Regions from separate parts of the Arthrobacter sp. P1_H7 genome, predicted to be linked through region 1. Evidence: riboswitches for the same ligand, from Rfam matches in the RefSeq annotation. Region 1 holds a riboswitch; each other region holds the start of a gene.
The links. Region 1 has a riboswitch for cyclic di-AMP ahead of AC1DXI_RS09410 (NlpC/P60 family protein). Riboswitches for the same ligand answer to the same signal wherever they lie in the genome.
Positions count from the first base shown of each region.

Region 2: linked by a shared signal. The riboswitch ahead of AC1DXI_RS18670 (aggregation-promoting factor C-terminal-like domain-containing protein) and the one ahead of AC1DXI_RS09410 (NlpC/P60 family protein) in region 1 are both predicted to bind cyclic di-AMP.
Region 3: linked by a shared signal. The riboswitch ahead of AC1DXI_RS10365 (M23 family metallopeptidase) and the one ahead of AC1DXI_RS09410 (NlpC/P60 family protein) in region 1 are both predicted to bind cyclic di-AMP.

Region 1 is NZ_JBFUCO010000007.1:32,607-39,430, forward strand. Features, by position in the region: gene AC1DXI_RS09390 (glycoside hydrolase family 16 protein) at 1-565, opposite strand, end outside; gene AC1DXI_RS09395 (DNA alkylation repair protein) at 910-1,629, shown strand; gene AC1DXI_RS09400 (cation:proton antiporter) at 1,719-2,924, opposite strand; gene AC1DXI_RS09405 (hypothetical protein) at 2,921-3,169, opposite strand; cyclic di-AMP (ydaO/yuaA leader) riboswitch at 3,371-3,573, shown strand; gene AC1DXI_RS09410 (NlpC/P60 family protein) at 3,578-4,261, shown strand; gene AC1DXI_RS09415 (sensor histidine kinase) at 4,407-5,414, opposite strand; gene AC1DXI_RS09420 (response regulator transcription factor) at 5,407-6,084, opposite strand; gene AC1DXI_RS09425 (DedA family protein) at 6,090-6,824, opposite strand, start outside.
Region 2 is NZ_JBFUCO010000022.1:3,385-8,983, forward strand. Features, by position in the region: gene AC1DXI_RS18655 (hypothetical protein) at 178-1,149, opposite strand; gene AC1DXI_RS18660 (response regulator transcription factor) at 1,390-2,130, shown strand; gene AC1DXI_RS18665 (sensor histidine kinase) at 2,152-3,738, shown strand; cyclic di-AMP (ydaO/yuaA leader) riboswitch at 3,920-4,079, shown strand; gene AC1DXI_RS18670 (aggregation-promoting factor C-terminal-like domain-containing protein) at 4,079-4,906, shown strand; gene AC1DXI_RS18675 (bifunctional glycosyltransferase family 2/GtrA family protein) at 5,063-5,599, shown strand, end outside.
Region 3 is NZ_JBFUCO010000009.1:22,650-29,473, reverse strand. Features, by position in the region: gene fdhD (formate dehydrogenase accessory sulfurtransferase FdhD) at 1-297, opposite strand, end outside; gene AC1DXI_RS10390 (molybdopterin molybdotransferase MoeA) at 432-1,982, opposite strand; gene AC1DXI_RS10385 (DUF6457 domain-containing protein) at 1,979-2,266, opposite strand; gene mobA (molybdenum cofactor guanylyltransferase) at 2,288-2,959, opposite strand; gene AC1DXI_RS10375 (HNH endonuclease) at 3,046-3,546, opposite strand; gene AC1DXI_RS10370 (NlpC/P60 family protein) at 3,766-4,524, opposite strand; cyclic di-AMP (ydaO/yuaA leader) riboswitch at 4,820-4,989, opposite strand; gene AC1DXI_RS10365 (M23 family metallopeptidase) at 5,127-5,948, opposite strand; cyclic di-AMP (ydaO/yuaA leader) riboswitch at 5,953-6,167, opposite strand; gene AC1DXI_RS10360 (iron-dependent transcriptional repressor DtxR) at 6,318-6,824, opposite strand, start outside.

The DNA.
Region 1 (6,824 bases):
CGGCATGTCCGGATCCCTTGAAGACGCTCCACTTGGTGGAGTCGGGGGCGCCGGCCTTGGAGAACTCGTCACCCGCAACAACCGCACCCCAGCCCCGGGCCGTGGCGGCCTGGGCCGCGACGGGCGCGGCGGCCGCCGTTACCGGTGCCGGCGCCGGAGCGGCTGCCGCTTGTGCCCCAGCTGCCGGGGCGACTGCCGCGGCGGCCGGTGCAGGTGCCGCACCGGCTCCGGGGGCCGCAGGTGCAGCGGCCGTGCCGGAGACAGGTTTGGGGGCCGAGGGGGCCGCCGGCTTAGGCGTTGCGGCCGCCGAGGCCGTGGCCTTCGCGGCAGGATGCGAAGCCTGGGTTGCCGCCGAGGACGTGGAGTCCGCAGCAGAATGCGCGGCCTCGGTGGCCGGGGAAACGGCTGCGGCGCCGGACGTGGGACCAGCGCTGCAGCCGGTCAGGGACAGTGCTCCCAGGCTCAGCGCAATCGCTACCTTGTTCAGCTGTGGTGCCGAGAGGCGTGCCGCCGGCCGTGCATCTTTGAACGTTGATTTATTGAACAGCGGTGTCTTCTTGAACAACGGACCCCTCCGGGCTTTCGTGGCTGGCACACACAACCGACGCTGCCAGGGCGGCGGATAGTGCGGAAAGTTTCATCCGGCCCCTGCCGCAAGGCATGGGCGAGCAGACGCCGAACGGCGCAACGGGGCCCTGCGAAGGGGCGGTCCGGGGCCCTGCATTCGGGCCGGGCCTCACGGCCAGCGGCCAACGTTACCGGACCGTTACCTCAGCCTGCAAACCTCCCGCGAAGATAGTGGTGACCCGCCAAGCAGGGCCGGCGGGGATCTGGATGGTCCACGCCCGCCGCCCAGGACGGCTTGGCACCGCGTTTCCACCGTGAGCTGCGACGGGAAAGAATGGACCTGTGAGTGAAGCCGGCGAATTCATCGACCTCTCCCTGCAGCGGGAAGCTTCCTGGCGCCGCGCTGAGCAGCTGCAGTCGCGGCTGGAAACGGCGCCAGCGGGCAGCGGCCTTCGGTTCTACGGCACCTCCGTGGGTGCCGTGCGCGGCACGGTCCGCGATGCCGGCCGCCGCTATCCCGGACTCTCCCGTGATGAGGTCGCTGCGCTGAGTTCCGAACTGTGGGGCTCGGAACTGGAGGGCTCCGATCTGGAGGGCTCCGATCTGGGGGCGGCGCCGGTTTTCGAGCGCCGGCTGGCAGCCGTGGTCCTGCTGCAGAACAACGTGAAGCTGCTGACCAACTCCGACCTCACCCGGCTGGAGGGGTTCATCCGGCAGGCGCGTGTGCCGGACCTTGTGGATCCGCTCGCCGTCGACGTCGTCGGGCCCCTGGTGGACGGGCTCGATGTCTTGGCCAGGGTGCGGGCCGACAGCGTGCTGGACCGATGGGTGCGCGAGCCGGATGCCTGGCTGCGCCGGGCCGCGCTGCTCTCGCCGTTGCTGGCGCTGCGCGCGGGCGCGGGGGACTGGGAGAGGTTTGTCCGGCACGCCAACGCGGTGCTCGGCGAGCCTGACGGGAAGTTCGACGCCGACGGCATGGCTGTCCGGGACGCGGTCTCCCGGGTCCTGGCGGAGATGGCAAAGCGGAGGCCGGAACTGCAATTCACGTCCGTTGGAGCATGACGATCCGGACCTTCGCCGCCGGATCGGCTGGTTCAGGCACTCAGGCACTCAGGCACTCAGGCAAATCGGACATTCAGACATCCGGACTGTCAGGCCTTCGGATCTCCCGGATCGTCCTGCCCGACGGTGCTGCCGGAATCCCCGGACTTGCCGCCGGCACCTGCCGGCAGCGCGAAAGTCCTCGCCGCCCGTGACCCGGCGACGGCGCCCGCGGCTATGGTGACCAGCGCTCCCACCAGCAGGGCCGCGGCCTCGCCCGGGAGCAGGACCTGAAGCTGCGTGCCGATGCTCGCCGCGGCCACCGGTACGCCAAGCTGGGCCGCCGACAGCACCCCGAGGGGCAGCGGGAGTCCCAGGAAAGCCAGGTCGGCGTGCGCCAGCAGGGCCCCGCCCCCCAGTGCCAGGCCGAGGGCAATCATGTCAGGGTGTCCGGCCAGGTCCCTGAGCGTCAGCGAGGCACCCAGCCAGACGAAGAAGAGCGGACCCAGGAAGCCGTCGCTGAGCGCGAACAGTTGCCGGGCCAGCCGCCGCGGTTCGCCGACGGCAGCCATCACCAGGCCGAAGGAAAAGCCTGCCATCATCACAGAAACATTGCTCCACGTTGCGACACCGGCCAGGGTGAAGAGTACGGCCAGCTGGATCCGCAGCTCCAGGGCAAACTTGCGGCTTTCCGAGAGCCGGTGCACGCGCCGGCGGATTCCCCGGCGCTCCAGCCAGCGCAAGCCGACAAAGAGCACTACCGCGCACCCGGTCACCACGAGGACGCCCAGCGCCGCCTGGACTGCGTGGGGCGGATCCACCAGGAGCGGCAACGCCATTATGCAGGCTGTGTCGGCTATTGCCACCTGCGCGGTCATGTCAACGACATCTGGCCCGCCGAGGCGCAGGGAATCGACGATTGGAAGCACCAGGGCGGCCGACGAGGACGCCAGCAGCACGACATAGAGGGGAGCATGTCCAGTCCCGAACAGCAGCCCGATGCCGGTTCCGACCACCACCGCTGCCGCTGCGGCCACAATCGCCCGGCGGGAGCCCCTGCCGAGGGCGCCACGGATGTGCGGATCCCGCACGGGAACGTGGGTGCCTGCCACGAACATCATCAGCGCAAACCCGATATTGGCCAGCAGGGTGAACGTCGGGTCCGCGGGGTCCACAAGGGCCAGGCCTGAGCGCCCGATCGCGATGCCGGCCAGCAGCTCACCCAGCATGACAGGCAAGTGCCAGCGCACGGGCAGGGCCAGCAGGGGGCCAGCCAGGGCGATGACGGCGATCAGCGCCAGGGACAGGAAGGTCACGGTTCGCCGCGGCCCGCCGGCGCCGTTCCCGACCGCCGTTCCACTACTGCGTAGGCCTTCCCGTCCAGGAAGGCCCAGTCGTTGACAACCATGTACCCGAGCGCGTCCACCCGGTCATTCAGGACGTGCTCGTCGAAGCCTCCGTCGCGTGGTTCCGCGTCCCATGTGCTCACGTGGACGTCCCCGCCGTCCAGGATCAGCAGCTCGGTGTTGACGTCGAAATCCTCTTGGGGCTGAGTGCTCAACTGGCAGATGGCGACACAATGGCTGTTCATTTCGGGCCTCCGCTTCCGGTGGTGCTGATGGCATCATCCTATGTTCGGAAGCGGCGCCGCCCTATGGGTAAATTGCGGCACGGCATCACCGCCTCCGTTACCTGAATGTGACTTTCGGGTGCGGTTCGCGCTACGGTTGATGAGTGCCTGTTGTCTCCGATACGGGCGCTCCCCAGCCGATTGCCTAACTCTGCCGCGGCCCGGGGGTAACTCGCATCAACGTCCGGCAGAGACGGGGAAACCACTTTTGACCTGCTGATATGCAGGTCTTGGGGTGAAGCCGCACAGTGCCCGCCACGACGGGCCCGGGAGTGCGGCCGGGTGCCTCCCATCCGAATCCGACAGCTCACCTCGCAGGCATTGGGAGAGGCTACATTCATGACTTCAGTCAATACTTTTGCGCGCCATGCCGCCGTCCTCGCCGCCGCATCCGGCCTGGTCCTGACCAGCGGAATGGCTGCCAACGCCGCCACCGCCCCCGTGCAGCGTGACTCCGCTCCGGCGTCGAACATCGACGTCACCGGACAGGTCAGCGCCCCCGTCAGCGCCGATTCAAGCGTCAAGATCAGCTTCGAGCGCCCCGCAGTGGATTCTGTTGCCGCGCCGGTCATCGAGCAGCCCGTTGCTCCGGCTCCGGCTCTGGCTCCCGCTGCAGCCCCGGCGGCAGCGCCCAAGGCAGCGCCCAAGGCGACCGTCCAGGTGCAGGCCGCTCCGGCAGCAGCGCCGGCCGCGGCGCCCGCTGCCGGCGGACGCAACGCCATCATGCTCTCGGCCGCCTACAGCCAGGTCGGCATCACCCAGGACTGCACCGCCATGGTGGAGAAGGCCCTTGGCGCCGCGGGTAAGCCCGTTGGCGACATCGGTCCCCGCGCGTTCCTTGGCCTTGGAGCCGTTGTGGCCACGCCGCAGCCCGGTGACATAGTGGTCCAGTCCGGCCACGTGGGCATCTACGCCGGCAACGGCCAGGTGGTCAGCGGCGGCATGAACGGCTCGAACCAGACGATGGTGCACCCGCTGTCCTGGCTCACCGCGACCGGCGGCGTGACCTTCGTCCGCGCCTAAGCCGCATGGCCCCGACCGGGGCCAGACAGTCCGGAAAGACCGGCGATCGATTTCCCTTGGGGGCAAATCGATCGCCGGTCTTTTCTGTCTCCGCATTTTGGGGGTCCGGGCTCCCGGCGGCACCGCCTTCTGCAGCACAGGATCCTCAGGGATTCCCGCTCTCACTGAGCGGAAGCGTCAGCTTCATGACGGTTCCCTCGTCCCCGGTCGCGGCCACCTCGACAGTGCCCCCGGCAGCGACGGCAATCTCCCGGACCAAGGCCAGCCCGATGCCAAAGCTCCGCTGTCCCTGTGAGGTGCCGGTGCTGGCGGTCCGCACGAACCGGTCAAAGATCCGGGCCTGATCGACGCCGGTAATTCCGGTCCCCGAGTCCGCCACGGTGATCACGGCGCGCTTCTGCTCGATTGAGGTCGTGATGGACACGCGGCCGCCCGGAGGCGTGTGGGCCAGGGCGTTGTCCGCCAGGGCCAGCACGGCACGGCGCAGCGCGTTCTTCTCGATCCGGGCCAGCGGCCGGGCATCGGCAGAGAATTCCAGGCGCACCTTCCGCTGCTCTGCCACCGGCTGGAGGCTGCCGGCGACGCTGGCGGCAGCGTCGGCCAGGTCGGCAGGAGGTGCGGAGTGGGCCGGGGCCTCCGCGGTAGCTGCGAGGAGCAGTTCGTTGACAATCCCGGTCAGCGTCGCGGCGTCCTCCCGGATCCGGGCCAGGTCCTGGCTTTGCCGGGAGCCGGGCACAGTGTTGCGTTGGGCCAGCTGGATCCTGGTGTCCAGGATGGTCAATGGGGTGCGCAATTCGTGGCTCGCGTCCTGGACGAAACGCCGCTCCCTGGCCAGGGCCTCACCGAGGGGTCGGATGGCGCTGCGCGCGCTGAGCCACCCGACGATGCCGGCCAGCAGGATTCCCGCCACCCCGGCGATGATCATGGCTTCGAGGACATCCTTGGAATCCAGGTATGTGTAGGCCGCCCCGGCCGCCGCCGAACCCGGCACTTCAGGATGGGCCAGTTGGTTCGTGAGGTACAGCGCCGTGGCGGCGAGCAGCCCGAGAACCATGACCGCGCACGCGGCGCTGATCCGCAGCGCGACCTTGAGGGAGGCCTTGCGCAGGATGGAGTGGTCCGGATTTCCGCCGGCCTGCCGGCCGTCACTCATTAGCTTCGCCGATCTGGTATCCGAGGCCGTGCACCGTGCGGATCACGGCTTTGGAGATCTTCCGGCGCAGGTGATGGACATAGGTATCGATCACGCCGGGCTGCTCCGAGGCGTGGAAGCACGCCGCGAGGAGCTCGTCCCGGGTGAAGACGCGGTCCGGTTCCGCGGCCAGGGCTGCCAGCAGTTGGCCTTCCTTCGCGGTCAGCGGCACCGTTTGCCCGTAGACGGAACGGACGGAGCGCTGCGTCGGGTCCAGTTCCCAGTCCCCGATCGCCACCGGTGCCGGGGCCGGGGGCGGGAAGGAACGCGTCAGTGCGCGCAGGCGTGCTGCCAGTTCGCCGGCGTCGAACGGCTTGGTCACGTAATCGTTGGCGCCGGCGTCCAGTCCCCTGACCTTTTCGTCGGGATCGCCCAGCGCGGTCAGGATCAGGATGGGCGTGGCAATGCCTTTCGACCGCAAAGCCGTGATGAGGGCGATGCCGTCCATGGCGGGCAGCCCGCGGTCGACCACCATGACATCCCAGCTCCCGGTCAGCCCCTGGTGGAGGCCATCGCGGCCGTTGGTGAACAACTGGACCCGGTAGTCGGGGTCCAGGAGCTCGGCGATGAGCGGTCCCAGGACGGCGTCGTCCTCGACGAGCAGCAGGGAGGGACGGTCAGCGGAAGTCATGTCAGCTATTCTTCCGCGGCCATTTCCTCAGTCCGCCGTCCGCCCCCGGGTTCCTCCGCCGTGTCGCCGGCGGCGTTGGCTGCGGATGCGGCTGCGCCGCGGGAGTTGCGGCGGCGTTTGAGGAGCTGCACCACCCCCGGCACGACGGAGACGAGCACCATGGCCACGACAATGGCGTCGATGTTCCTGGCGATGATGTCGAAGTGCCCCAGACAGGTGCCAAGCATCGTCACGGAGGCCGCCCATGCCGCGGCGCCGGTGATATTCCACAGGGTGAAGGATTTGTAGTCATAGCGCGCGATCCCGGCGGTCAGGGGAGCAAACGTCCGGACCATGGGGACGAAGCGGGCCAGCACGACGGCGGCCCCGCCGTGGCGGCGGAAGAAGTCCTCCGTGGTGGTCAGGTGCGCTGTCTTCAGGACCCGGGCGTCGTCCTTGAACCAGCGCCGGCCAAATTTCCGTCCGAGCATGTAGCCGACCTGGTCCCCGGCGACCGCGGCCGCGGTGACGACGCCGATCAGCACGGGCAACGTCAGTTGCAGCTGCTGGTGCAGGAGGCCTGCGGTGAACAGCAGGGAGTCGCCGGGCAGGAAGGGAAAGAGCACGCCCGATTCGATGAAGACCATGGCCGCGATCACACCCAAGGCGGCCGGACCCAACCCGGCGAGCAGGCTTGCCGGGTCCAGCAGGGACGGTGTTCCGGCGGCGTGGGCGGCCGGAAGGACGGCAAGAACGTCCAG
Region 2 (5,599 bases), on a different contig from region 1:
GGAAGTGTTATTTGCCGAATATTATTCGGACTCAGGCTGCAAAGCGGCGGAAATCATTCACAGCACGGCAAGTTGGACAAAACCGGGTCTGCCCACCGTTCCCTGCGCGGCGGTCCACGGAGTGGGCAGCAGGCATTGCCGCCGGCCAGGCACGGCGGCACTGCCGGCTGCGGCGGGTCAGTTCGACTGGCCGGTGGCCGTCGCCGCCACCATGACGGAGGCCGCCGTGTAGCCGGAACCTTCCTTGGCCGCCACGATCCGCACCGTCCCGCCCGCGACGATGTCCGCCACGCTCAGCTGGGTGCCCGTGCCGCCGGCCTGCTGGCGCCGCTGTTGCAGATTACTCACCACCACGTCGCTGCCCAGCGCATAGCTGCGCGTGAAACCGTCGCTGCTCTTGACCGTCACGGAGGAAGAGCTGACTTCGCTCACTGTGCCCAGCTGCTCGGCCATCGTCGTGTAGGCGCTTCCTTGCAGCACCACGTATTCGGCATGCACTGCCGCCGAAAGCCCGCTGCCCATCCCGCCGGCAGCGAAGTCGCCGGGACCGCCCTGCCCCGGCATGCCCCCTCCCGCGAAACCGCCTTGCGCGGAGCCGTCTTGCGCGGAGCCTGGCACGCCCGGGGCGAACCCCTGGCCGCCGGTTCCCCCGGCCGCCGCCCCGCCGGCGGCACCAGTGGCTGCCGTTGCACTTGAGGTAAGGGCATAGACGCCCGCCCCGGCGCCGACAGCCAGGACAGCTGCGGCCCCGGCGACGGCGAGCCCCCGCTTGACGGTCCAGGGCTTCGCCGCCGAGGCCGTCTTTGCGGAAGTTCCCGGCGCGCCCCAGCCTGTGGCCGCCGCAGTCGCGGGAGGCTCGTTCCGGGGCATGCCCCAGGCCGGTTCCGACGCCGGAACCGTCCAGACCGGGGGCGCGCCCCAGCCGGCAGCTGGGCCCGTAGCCGGTTGCCCGGCGTCTGTGTGTCCGGCATCGGTGTGTCCGGCGTCGGTGTGTCCGGCGTCGGTGTGTCCGGCGTCGTGCTGCCAGGCAGCGCGGGGCGCGGTCACGGGCGCGGGCGCCGCCGTTGCGCCGTCTGTGGGCGCGGGGGCGGGTACGGCGGCGGGCTCGGGGGCTGGTCCGGAACCGGCTGCGGGATGCTGACCGCTCATGGTGTTTCTCCTTAGGGTGCGGATCGGTGTTCACCCCAGAGTGGTGAGCGATCCTGTGCCTGGGCTGTGCGGGCCGACAGCCCGGCCTGTGACGTTCGGGCCGGACAGGAAGGGCTGATTGAGCGCGGCCGTGGCCGCCCGTACGGCCCGCAACGGCGTCCAGCTCGCTAGGCTGGGATTCACAGGTGCCGCACAGGGTCCCCAAAGCCGCGCCTAACCGGCAGATCGGAGAGTTGTCCCATGGCCACTTCGCACTCCATGACCAACAACCTTCCCCAGCTCACGCATCCGGACGGCTCCCCCATCCGTGCCCTCGTGGTGGATGACGAACCCAGCCTCTCCGAGCTCATGAGCATGGGCCTGCGGATGGCCGGATGGTCCGTGGCTGTGGCCGAGGACGGGCCCGGCGCCGTCCGGCTAGCCAAGGAGTTCCGCCCCGACGTGCTGGTGCTGGACGTGATGCTGCCCGGGTTCGACGGCGTCGAACTGCTGAGCAGGATCCGCGCGTTCGCGCCGGAGGTGCCGGCGCTGTTCCTCACGGCCAAGGATGCCGTCCAGGACCGCATCACCGGACTGGCAGCCGGCGGCGATGACTACGTCACCAAGCCGTTCAGCATGGAAGAGGTGCTGCTGCGCCTGCACCGGCTGGTCCAGCGCTCCGGGGTGGCCGCCATGGACACCGCCGAGCTCGTGGTGGGTGACCTCGTGCTCAATGTCGACACCCGCGAAGTCACCCGGGCCGGTGAGGAACTGCACCTGACCGCCACGCAGTTCGAGCTGCTGCGCTACCTCATGGAAAACCCGAAACGGGTCATCAGCAAGGCCCAGATCCTGGACCGCGTCTGGGATTACGACTTCGGCGGCCAGGCGAACATCGTGGAACTGTACATTTCCTACCTCCGCAAGAAGGTCGACGCCAACCACGCGCCCATGATCCACACGGTGCGCGGAGCCGGGTACGTCCTGAAACCGGCGGACTGATCCGTGCCCTCACTTTCCGGCATGACCCGCGTCCCCGGACGCGACTGGCGCAACCCGTCCACGTGGCATCTGCGCACTAGGCTGGTCCTGGTCGCCATGGCGCTGCTCGTGGCCATCTGCGGCGCTGTGGGCTTGTTCAGCTATGCCTCCATGGACCTCTTCCTCACCCGGCAACTCGACACCCAGCTGGACCAGGCCTCCCACCGTTCGAGCGAGTTCGGCCGGCCCTCCTCGGACGATTCGGGCAGGCGCCCCGACCCCCTCGAAGCCCGGGGACAGGGCGTCGGGACGCTTAACGCCCGGATAGTGGACGACGAAGTCAGTAGGGCCGGCTTCCTGGCCGGGGACGGCGCGGTCAAGAGCCTCTCCCCCGACGACAACGAGGTTCTCCTGACCCTCACCCCAAACGGTATGCCCGTGGACCGGACCCTTTCGGCCGGCGCCTACCGGCTCACGGCCGCGCGTGCGCCGTACGGCGACGTGATTGTGACCGGACTCCCGCTGGCAGAAAAGCAAAACACCCTGACCTCCCTGGTCTGGACCATGGTGGTAGTGTCCGTCGGCGGGCTCGTGCTGATCGGGCTCGCCGGCACGGCCCTGATCCGGCGGACCATGAAGCCGCTGGAACAGCTCTCCGAGGTGGCCACCAAGGTCTCCCGCCTCCCGCTGGACGCCGGCGAGGTGGCGCTCGGGGTGCGCGTCCCGACGTCGGCGGCCCATCCCGGAACGGAAGTGGGCAGCGTGGGCTACGCGCTGAACAAGATGCTGGACAACGTCTCCAACGCCCTCGAAGCGCGGCAGGAGAGCGAGATGAAGGTCCGGCAGTTCGTCGCCGACGCCTCGCACGAACTCCGCACCCCGCTGACGGCCATCCGCGGCTACACGGAGCTGATGCGGATGACCGAGCATTTCACCCCCGACGGCGAGAGGTCCCTCGCCCGTGTGCAAAGCCAGTCCGAGCGGATGACCACGCTCGTGGAGGACCTGCTGCTGCTGGCGCGCCTGGACGAGGGGCAGCCGCTCAAGATCTCCGACGTCGACCTCACCCAACTGGCCATCGAGACCGTCAGCGATGAGAAAGTCATGGCCCCGGACCGCATCTGGCAGCTCGAACTTCCGGACGAGCCCGTGGTGGTGCGCGGTGATGCGACCCAGCTTCACCAGGTCCTCGCCAATCTCCTGTCCAATGCGCGCAAGCACACCGAACCCGGGACCAAGGTGGTCACGGGCGTCATGCGCTCGGCTGACGGCAGTGCCGTGGTCACCGTGACAGACAATGGCAGCGGCATCGCCCCGGAATTTATCGGCCGGATCTTCGCCCGCTTCGCCCGGGCCGACGCCTCACGCACCAATCCGGCGTCCAGTCCCGCAGCCATCCCCGCCAATTCGGCGGTCGCGACGGCTAGGGTCGGGTCCGGCGCCGTTTCCGGCAGCCGCGGAGGCCAGGGCACGGCGACCGCCGCGCCGACTTCCGAGGGCACCAGCGGGTTGGGCCTGTCCATAGTCCAGTCGATCGTGGAGGCCCACGGAGGAACGGTCGAGGTCACGTCCCGGCCGGGACGCACGGAGTTCGCCGTGCGCCTGCCCGCCGCGCCGCCGCCGGCATAGACGGCGCGGCCGGCGCCACAGGGACCCGGGACCGGACGAATGGTGAACCCGGCGCAACCCGCCACCCCGGCCCTGTGATTCCTGTTACCAAAATGTGACTTAAGCGGTTGGGTCCTGTAGCGTCTTTAGAGTGCGCCGCCATCGGTGCCGCATATCCGGACGGACGCCAAACTCTGCCGCTTCCCGGATTCCGCTGGACCAGGCAGAGGCGGGGGACCCAGAGTTCCCGGGCATTCTGCATTCATGCGCCCTCGGGGTGAAGCCGACACGTGATATTCCGTGCGGCCGGATGACCTCATCCGAACCCGACAGCTAACTCCGCCGGCGTTGAGAGGCCACCATGACTGAATTCCAGGTACAAACGCGCCCTGACGGCGATTCGCATTCCCGCTCAGTTGGCGCAGCCAAGTCGCGCCACCGCGCCGAACCGGCCAAACGGGCATCCGCCCTGTCGCGGTTCGCCGCCGGACTCGGTACAACCGGCCGCCGTGCCGCCGTCGTCACCGCCGCGTGCGCGCTGCTGCTGGGTGGCGGCGCCGCCAGCCAGGCGGCAGAGCCGGGCGCCCACACGGCGAACGTTGCGAGCCAAACGGCCACGATCGCGGACCCGCTGGCCAAGCTCAACTTCGAGCGGGTCCAGGTGGCTGGGCCGACCGCTCCGGCGGAAAAGAACGTGGCGCCCCAGATCTCCGAGGTTAAGGCAGCCGAAGCGCTGATCCCCGCCCCCGCTGCTCCCGCCCCGGCACCCGCACCCGCACCCGCACCTGCTCCGGCTCCCGCGGCAGCCCCCGCTCCCGCTCCCGCACCGGCAGCCGCTCCTGCCCCCGCACCGGCACCCGCACCGGCGCCGGTCGCAATCGACGACCCTGCCGGGGCCCAGGCCTACGCCGCGTCCCAGCTGGGCCGCTATGGCTGGGCACCTGGCCAGATGCAGTGCCTGCACAAGCTGTGGACCAAGGAATCTGACTGGAAGACCACCGCGACCAACGCCAGCAGCGGCGCCTACGGCGTGGTCCAGTCCCTGCCCGCCACGAAGATGGCGAGCGCCGGCGCCGACTACATGACCAACTACCGGACCCAGATCAACTGGGGCCTGAACTACGTCAAGTCGCGCTACGGCTCCCCCTGCGGCGCCCTGAACTTCCACTACTCACACAACTGGTACTAAACCGGCACTAACCGGCCCCCCAGGAGGCCCCGGATCCACACGGATCCGGGGCCTCCTTGCGTCTCCACGGCCGGGCCTGCCCGACAGGCCGACTTCCACAGCCCCAGCACAGCTTGACCCTAAAGCCCTCATAAGGGCCGCCGGGAAAGTTGAGCCATGACATTCACAGACCAGGCCACAGGAACCCTGCCCCGCACCGCGGCGACGCCGGCCGGCCCGGCGGCACCCGAGACACCCCCGGGGCTTGCGCTGGCCGACGCGCCAGCTCCGGGCCCGATCGCCGGGGCGCTTACCGGCCCCGGCGCCCGGCGCACAGCCATCGATACGCGCGCCAGCACGCCCCTGCTGGACGTCACCATCCCGGTCTTCAACGAGGAACGCGACCTCGAAGCCTGCCTGCGCCGGCTCCACGCCTACCTGCTCGGCGCCTTCCCGCACTCCTTCCGGATCACCGTGGCGGACAACGCCAGCACCGACGGAACGCTCAAGGCCGCGGAACGCGTAGCCCGCGAGCTGCGCGAAGTGAAAGTGGTCCATATGGCCGAAAAGGGCCGCGGATACGCACTTCGCAAGGTGTGGCTGGCCTCGCCGTCGCCGGTCCTGGCGTACATGGATGTGGATCTTTCCACTGATCTGGCGGCCCTCGGCCCGCTCCTTGCCCCGCTCATTTCGGGGCACTCCGACCTGGCGATC
Region 3 (6,824 bases), on a different contig from region 1:
CTCCACCACGTTGAACGTCTGCATGCCGTCGGCGTCTTCGCCGGCGCAGAACCTGAGCGAGACCAGTTGTTCGGGAGCCCAGATGATCCCCTCCGAGACGAGGAAGCCGGCGACGAGGTCGAAGTCATTGCCCGGCGTTCGCATGGTGACGGAGAACGACATGTTGCCGAGCCGGATTTCCAGCGGTTCCTCGACGGCAAGGACGTCCTCCCGGTGCCGGACGGGGAATTCGAGGGCCTGCGGGGACCCGTCCAGGACGATCTTGTGCACCTTGCGGCGCTGTGTCACACGGCCCATCCGGTGCTCCTAAGCAACATGTCCTGCCGCTGTTTGAATCTTGCGGCTGTTTGAATCTTTGGCTTGTTCCATCATTGTAAGTGTCTGATTGTGATGGCGTGTCCGGCCCTGACGCCGGCGCAGCGGGCCGGGACTCAGCCCAAAAGGGCACTCCAGTCCACCGGCCCGTCGCTGGCCGCGGTCTTCCTGGCGGTCCGTTTCGCCGCCGGCTTCTGCGCGGCGGCCGCTGCCGAAGCGTCAGGCAGCGGCGCACCCCACGGGAGGGCGAATGCGGGGACCACTTCCCCCAGCTGCACGCCATGGGGCGGGACCACCAGCACACCGTCGGCGCCGGCCAGGCCCCGCATCATTCCCGGGCCGGTGTGCTGCGCCGGCGATGCCATGCCATAGAGCAGCCGGAAGGGCATGAGCCGGGTCCGGCCCGGATCGGCGTCAATGGTCGAGCCGCAGGGCACCTCGCTGAGCGGGGGGATCGCGCCGTGCCCCAGGGCTGCGAGGAGTGGGGCCCCGATCGTGGACAGTGCCATCATGGCCGCGAGCGGGTTTCCTGGCAGGCCGAGGATGTAACGGCCGTCCGGCAGCTCGGCCAGCACGGCGGGGTGGCCCGGCCGCATGGCGATTCCGTCGATCAGGAGGCGGCCGCCGAGTTCGGCGACCGAGCGGCGGAGGTGGTCTGTTCCGGAGCGTCCCGTGCCGCCGGTGGTGATCACGACGTCGGCGGGCAGGTTTTCACCAGCAGGATCGGTGTCCTCGAGCGCGGCGAGCCATTCGGCGTAGGTGTCGCCGACTTTCACTTCTTCGGTACAGATTCCGCCGAGCATTCCCACCACGGCGGCCAGTTGGGGTCCGAAGGTGTCGCGGACCTGCCCTGGTGCCGGCATCCCGCTCGTCACGACCTCGGAGCCAGTGAAGACGAGGCGCACTACGGCCTTGCCGAGCACGGGAAGAGTGTCGCTTCCGGCCAGCGCGGCGAGGGCAAGATGGGCGGGGTTCAGGACCGTGCCGCGCTGGATCAGGACGTCCCCGGCGGCGGCTTCCTCTCCGGCTTTCCTGATGTGGTCGCCGTTGCGCGGGTCTCCTGGTTTCGCGGTGCCGCCCAGCTTCAGGACGGGCAGGCCGTCCTCGTCGGCACCGATGATGCCGCTTTCGCTGCGCAACACCGCCCTGGCCCCGGGCGGGATGAGGCCGCCGGTGGCAATCGGGCTGGCCTGATGCGGTGCCAGCCGCTGGCCGGGTTCGGCCAGGATCCAGGGGCCGCTGCCGTTGACGGCCCAGCCGTCCATGGCCGAAGAAGCGTAATGGGGCATGTCCTGCTGGGCAACGACGTCCGCCGCGAGGGTCCTGCCCAGCGCCTGCCGCAGCGGGACAGGGGCGGCCGGGATGGGAACGGCGCAGTCGAACGCGAGTTGCCGGGCCTCCTGCCACGTGTGGGCCAGGTGCCTGTGCGGCTCTGCCGCGGTGTCCTCGGCCGCTGCATCCTGGTCCGCGGTGTCCTGGTCCGCTACATCTTGGTCTGCGGTATCCTGGCCCGCCGCATCCTGGTCCGCCGGGATGTGAGGGTCGCCGAGGCCGTCTCTGACTCCGTCTCGGCCGCCATCTCTGACTGCATCTCCACCTCCATCTCTGCCGGCATCTCCACCTGCGGCGGTGGCTGGTCCGCTGCCGTCCGGGGCCGCAGCCGTCATGCCCCGGAAGTTTCGGCGGCTGCGTAATCCTTGGCGAGCCGGCGGGCCACGGCCATCGCGGCCTCCATGGACACAGCGTCCGTGGCCTGCCCGGAGCCCGAGGCCAGACCGGCGGCAAAGCCGGCAATGAACGTGGTCAGCGGTGCCGCCGGGCGCACCACGGAATGGGCGGCCACGCCGGCCAAGGCGAGGACCTCATTTACGTCAATCTCAACGTCGTCCAGCTCCAGGGCCTGGAGCAGGGCACGGCACCAGTCTTCCAGTGTTTCATCCTGGCTTTTCACCGTTTGCCTCCATGGTCGAGTTCAGCTGCGCAGAGCCGGGCCGGAGCCCGGACCGCCGTCGGGAATCCTGCCGGATACCCCTAGTGCGGACGCGTCATCCCAGGTGTCGACGTCGTCCGTGGAACCCGGCGGAACGCGAACTTCCCGCACGTCCAGCCTAGCAAGAAGGGTGAAGACCGACGCGTTTTCCAGCCTGTTCCGGGACGCGGCGTCGGCGACGGAACGTTGTAGCACAGCCGTACCATAAAAGCCCGCGAGCGGCTGCTTCCGGCCGTCGGCCGAGACTGCCATGACGCCGTCGGGCCCGTCCCATTCCGGCGTACCTGCGGCAGGCGCGGCCAGCGCCTCAGCCAGGGCGCGGACCGCGTCGGCGGACCGCGGCATGTCGCACGCCAGAACCAGGGTAAAGGGCGCGGCCGCTGCGCGCCGGCCCGCGCGGTCGGCGGCCAGGGCAGCCAGGCCCGCGGCGATGGCTGCGGCCGGCCCCGCGAAGGGCGGGTTCTCACGGCAGGTCAGGACGCCGCCGGGCAGGCCCCCGGGGTCGGGGCCGACGACGACGGTGCGCGCCGCCGCGCCCGCGGCCCGCAGTGACCGCTCCAGGAGGGTGGCCCCGTCGAAGATCAGCCCGGATTTGGGCACGCCGCCGAGGCGGGAGGCCCGTCCCCCGGCGAGAATGATGGCATCGAACTCCATCGGTTCAGCGTAGCGCGGCGCCGGCCGCCACCGAGCAAGCCGTAACGCGCGCCGGCAGCAATCTCACCAGCTGATCAGGCAGCAGGTCAGGCAGCCGATTCAGGCAGCAGGAACGGATCCCAGGCCGGCGTCGGCTTCTCGAGTTCCTTGATCTGCCAGATGGCGCCCTTTGGCGGGCCCGGAACAAAACCGATCTTCCAGCCCATCTCCGCCGGCGTATGGTCGCTCTTGGCGTTGTTGCACCGTAGGCAGGCCGCCACCAGGTTCTCCCAGGAGTCGGCTCCGCCCCGCGACTTGGGCTGGATGTGGTCGATGGTGTGGGCAGCCTTGCCGCAGTACGCGCAGCGGTGGGCATCCCGGCGCAGCACGCCGCGGCGGCTCACCGCAGTCATCGTGTTGTACCTGGGCCGGATGTAGCGGTTCAGCAGGATCACGGACGGGCGGCCCAAAATGTCCTGGGGGCCGACCACGGGGTCGTCCCCTTCGGCCACCACGCTGGCCTTTCCGGTCAGGACAAGGACAAGCGCCCGGCGGAAGGTGATGACCGCCAGCGGTTCATATCCAGCATTCAGAACGAGAGTGCGCATCCGCATACCTCTTCACGGCCGCACCCGCCAGCGGCACGAGGGCCGGCTGCCCTCTGCATGGTCGGGCTATGGATCGACAACACAAGAGTAAACACTCAAGTGCCGGATCACCGAATATTTTTTCGCCGGCGCAGTCCCCGGCGCGGAAAGTTCACTGCGCGGCAACGCAAAAGACCCCCGCCTGCAGGCGGGGGTCTTTCGAAAAGCCGGGGTTCGTGCTTAGGCGCCGACGCGGATGAAGACCGGGCCGGAGCCGACGTTTACGCTGTACAGCGCGGTGGTGCCGCCGTTCCAGCCGCCGTGCACTGCCATGCCGTTGCCGACGTAGACCGCGATGTGAGCCATGCCCACGCCGCCGTTCTGGTAGTAGGCGAGGTCGCCCGGGCGTGCCTCGCCGGCGCTCACGGTGCGGCCCAGGGACAGGTAACCTGCCGGCCAGCCGTGGTAGTGGATGCCGGCCGCGGCCAGTGCGTTGGTGGCGAGGGCGGTGCAGTCCTGCGCCACGCCGATCTGTGCGTAGGCAGCGGCGGCGATGGTCGCGCCAGCGCCGCTTCCGATGCCGGCCGGAGCCTGGGCAGCGACGCCGCCGCTGACGCCAAGCTCGGTGCCGCCGGCGCGGGAGGCCGTAGCGTCCTGGACCTTCACGACGGGCTTGGGAGCCTCGACGACGGGAGCCGGCGTGGTGGTCACGGCGGGCTTCTCGTAGGAGATCGCGATGGTGGACGCGGCCGAGATGGTGGCCGGAGCTGCGGACTGGACTTCCAGGGCCGAAGCGGAGGTGGATTCGCGCTGAACATTGGTTTCAGCAGCGTTGGCTGCGATTCCACTGGTCAGTACCAGACCGGAAGCTGCGGCGATGACCGCGGCCTGACGGCCCACGCCGCCGGCGTTGTCGCCGACAGCCTTAGCAATAACAGCCAGCGAGTTGGTCTTGGTGACCTCGGCGCGGTGCCGTGCAACGTTTGCACGAGTAGTCATTAAGTTCTCTCTTTCGTGATCCTTGGACCGCGCGCTTTCGGGCACGGACTGAGGACGCTCCGGCATCTTGGGGGTACGCCGGATCGCCCCGAAATGGGTTACTTAGCGAAGGGTGTACTGCGAAGACGCGCCAAAAGCGGAAACTGCATGCTGTCCGGGCTCGGTAGAGATTGAGCCTGCGGAACGTGATCCAATCCGGGCGCCGGCAAGGGCGGCACGTGATGTGGATTCCAGCGGGCTCGACAGAGCCTCGCCGGTGCGCATGCGCGCAGAATTGTGGCGTGAAGACACGAAAGTAGCCTCTCCCAATGCCTACGAGGTGAGCTGTCGGATTCGGATGGGAGTCACCCGGCCGCGCTGCTTCCTTGGAAGCTTTGCGACTTAACCCCAAGGCCTTCTTTCGAAGGCCAAAATTGGTTCCCCCGCCCCTGCCAGACGATGTAATGCGAACGGACCTTGAGCGGTGGCAGAGCTAGGCAATCCACTCAAGAGCGCCAACTTCGGAAAAGTTGGCGTGCTTCAAACCCTACATCAGTCCGGATCCAATGTCACATTCAGATCACGGCGTGTCACGGGAAGTTGAGAGCAGCCCATCGTCTTGTTTAGAGCCAGCCGAGCGGATCAACGACGTCGCCGTTGACCATCACTTCAAAGTGAAGGTGGCAGCCCGTGGAGGCGCCGGTGGTCCCGCTCATGGCGACGACGTCACCGCGGGACACCTTCTGGCCGACCTGGACCGAGGCCGAGGACAGGTGGTTGTACGTGGTCTCCAGGCCGTTGCCGTGATCGATGACCACGCGGTTTCCGCCGCCGAAGGGATGCCAACCGTTGAAGGTCACGGTGCCGCTGGCGGCCGCGTGGACCGCCGTGCCGCACTGGGCGGCGAAATCCTGGCCGCGGTGGAACTCCCCCGCGCCCCCAGTGATGGGGCTGACGCGGTAGCCGAAGGGTGAGGCCGTGACCAACTGGTCCAGCGGCGCACCAAGAGTGCCCGCCGATGCCGCGCGGGTGATGGTGCCCACAGACTGGGCGCTCAGCAACTGCTTGAGCTTCCCGTCCGGATCGCCCTTCGTGGTGACGGCCGTGCGGTTGAAGTCAACCTTTGCGGCGGCGGCAGCCGTGACATCCGGCTGCACGGCAGCGGAGAGCGCGCCGGATCCGCCCGGATTCGAAGCCATCACCGGGCTCGTGACGGGAACCGTCACGGTGAGAACCAGACCAGTTGCGGCCAGCGCGATCCCGGCCTTCTGCCCGACTCCGCTGGCCGCGGCAAAGTCCGTGACCTGGCGGAACGGGCTGCGCCGGTGACGCCGTTCATCGCGGTGCACGTCACGCGGGCGTTCGGCCGTGTGAGCGACGACGGGCCGCGGCTCCGGAGCGGGACCGGTCGCGCGGCGACGGCCCCTGGCGGTCTGGGTGGTCAAGAACGGTTCCTCTCTGGATGGCCTGCGGAGTTAGCTGTCGGATTCGGGTCAGAGAGATCAAAGACCCGGTCCGCCGTTGCAAGCAGCCAGGCACAGAGGCATCCCCATGGGATCCTTCGGTGGAAGCTGCTTGCCGCTGACGGACTTCACCCCAAGGCTGCCGAAGTAGCAGCCGAAAGTGGTTCCCCCGCCCCTGCCAGGAGGTGGTTCTGCGACTGATCCGCTGGCAGGGTTCGGCTTCGGATCAGGTAACGCTTTGGTATCGGTACTGGCCACTAACTATAGGTGATTAAGCCGCCCGGTAATAAATCCGTAATCGCAATTGTGCACAACTCATGGGTCGTCCCATGACCGGCGCGGAGTGGCTGGTCAGGCGACTGTTACAAAGACGTGCGCGGCAACCTCGGGCGGCAGCTCCAGGGCACCTTCGATATCGGGCACGCGGACCGAGATGTACTCCCCCACCCGCTCCAGCGAGACCAGCGCGCCTGGCCTGATTCCGCCCTCATCGAGCTGGGCCAGAAGCTCCGGCTCCACCTGGATCGGCTCCGCGAGCCGGTTGACCGTAACCCGGGAGCCCACACCGTAGCCGGCCATGGCCTCCAGCAGGTTCACGGCCCTGTCCACGGGGGCGCCGTTGGGCACGCCGCCAAGATCCGCAAGCCCTGGAATAGGGTTTCCGTAGGGCGATACTGTCGGGTGGTTGAGCATCTCAAAGATTCTGCGCTCGACGCGTTCGCTCATGACATGCTCCCAGCGGCACGCTTCCTCATGGACGTAGGCCCAGTCGAGCCCGATCACGTCCGCGAGGAGGCGTTCGGCCAGACGGTGCTTGCGCATGACGCCGATTGCGCGTTTCCGTCCGGTTTCCGTCAG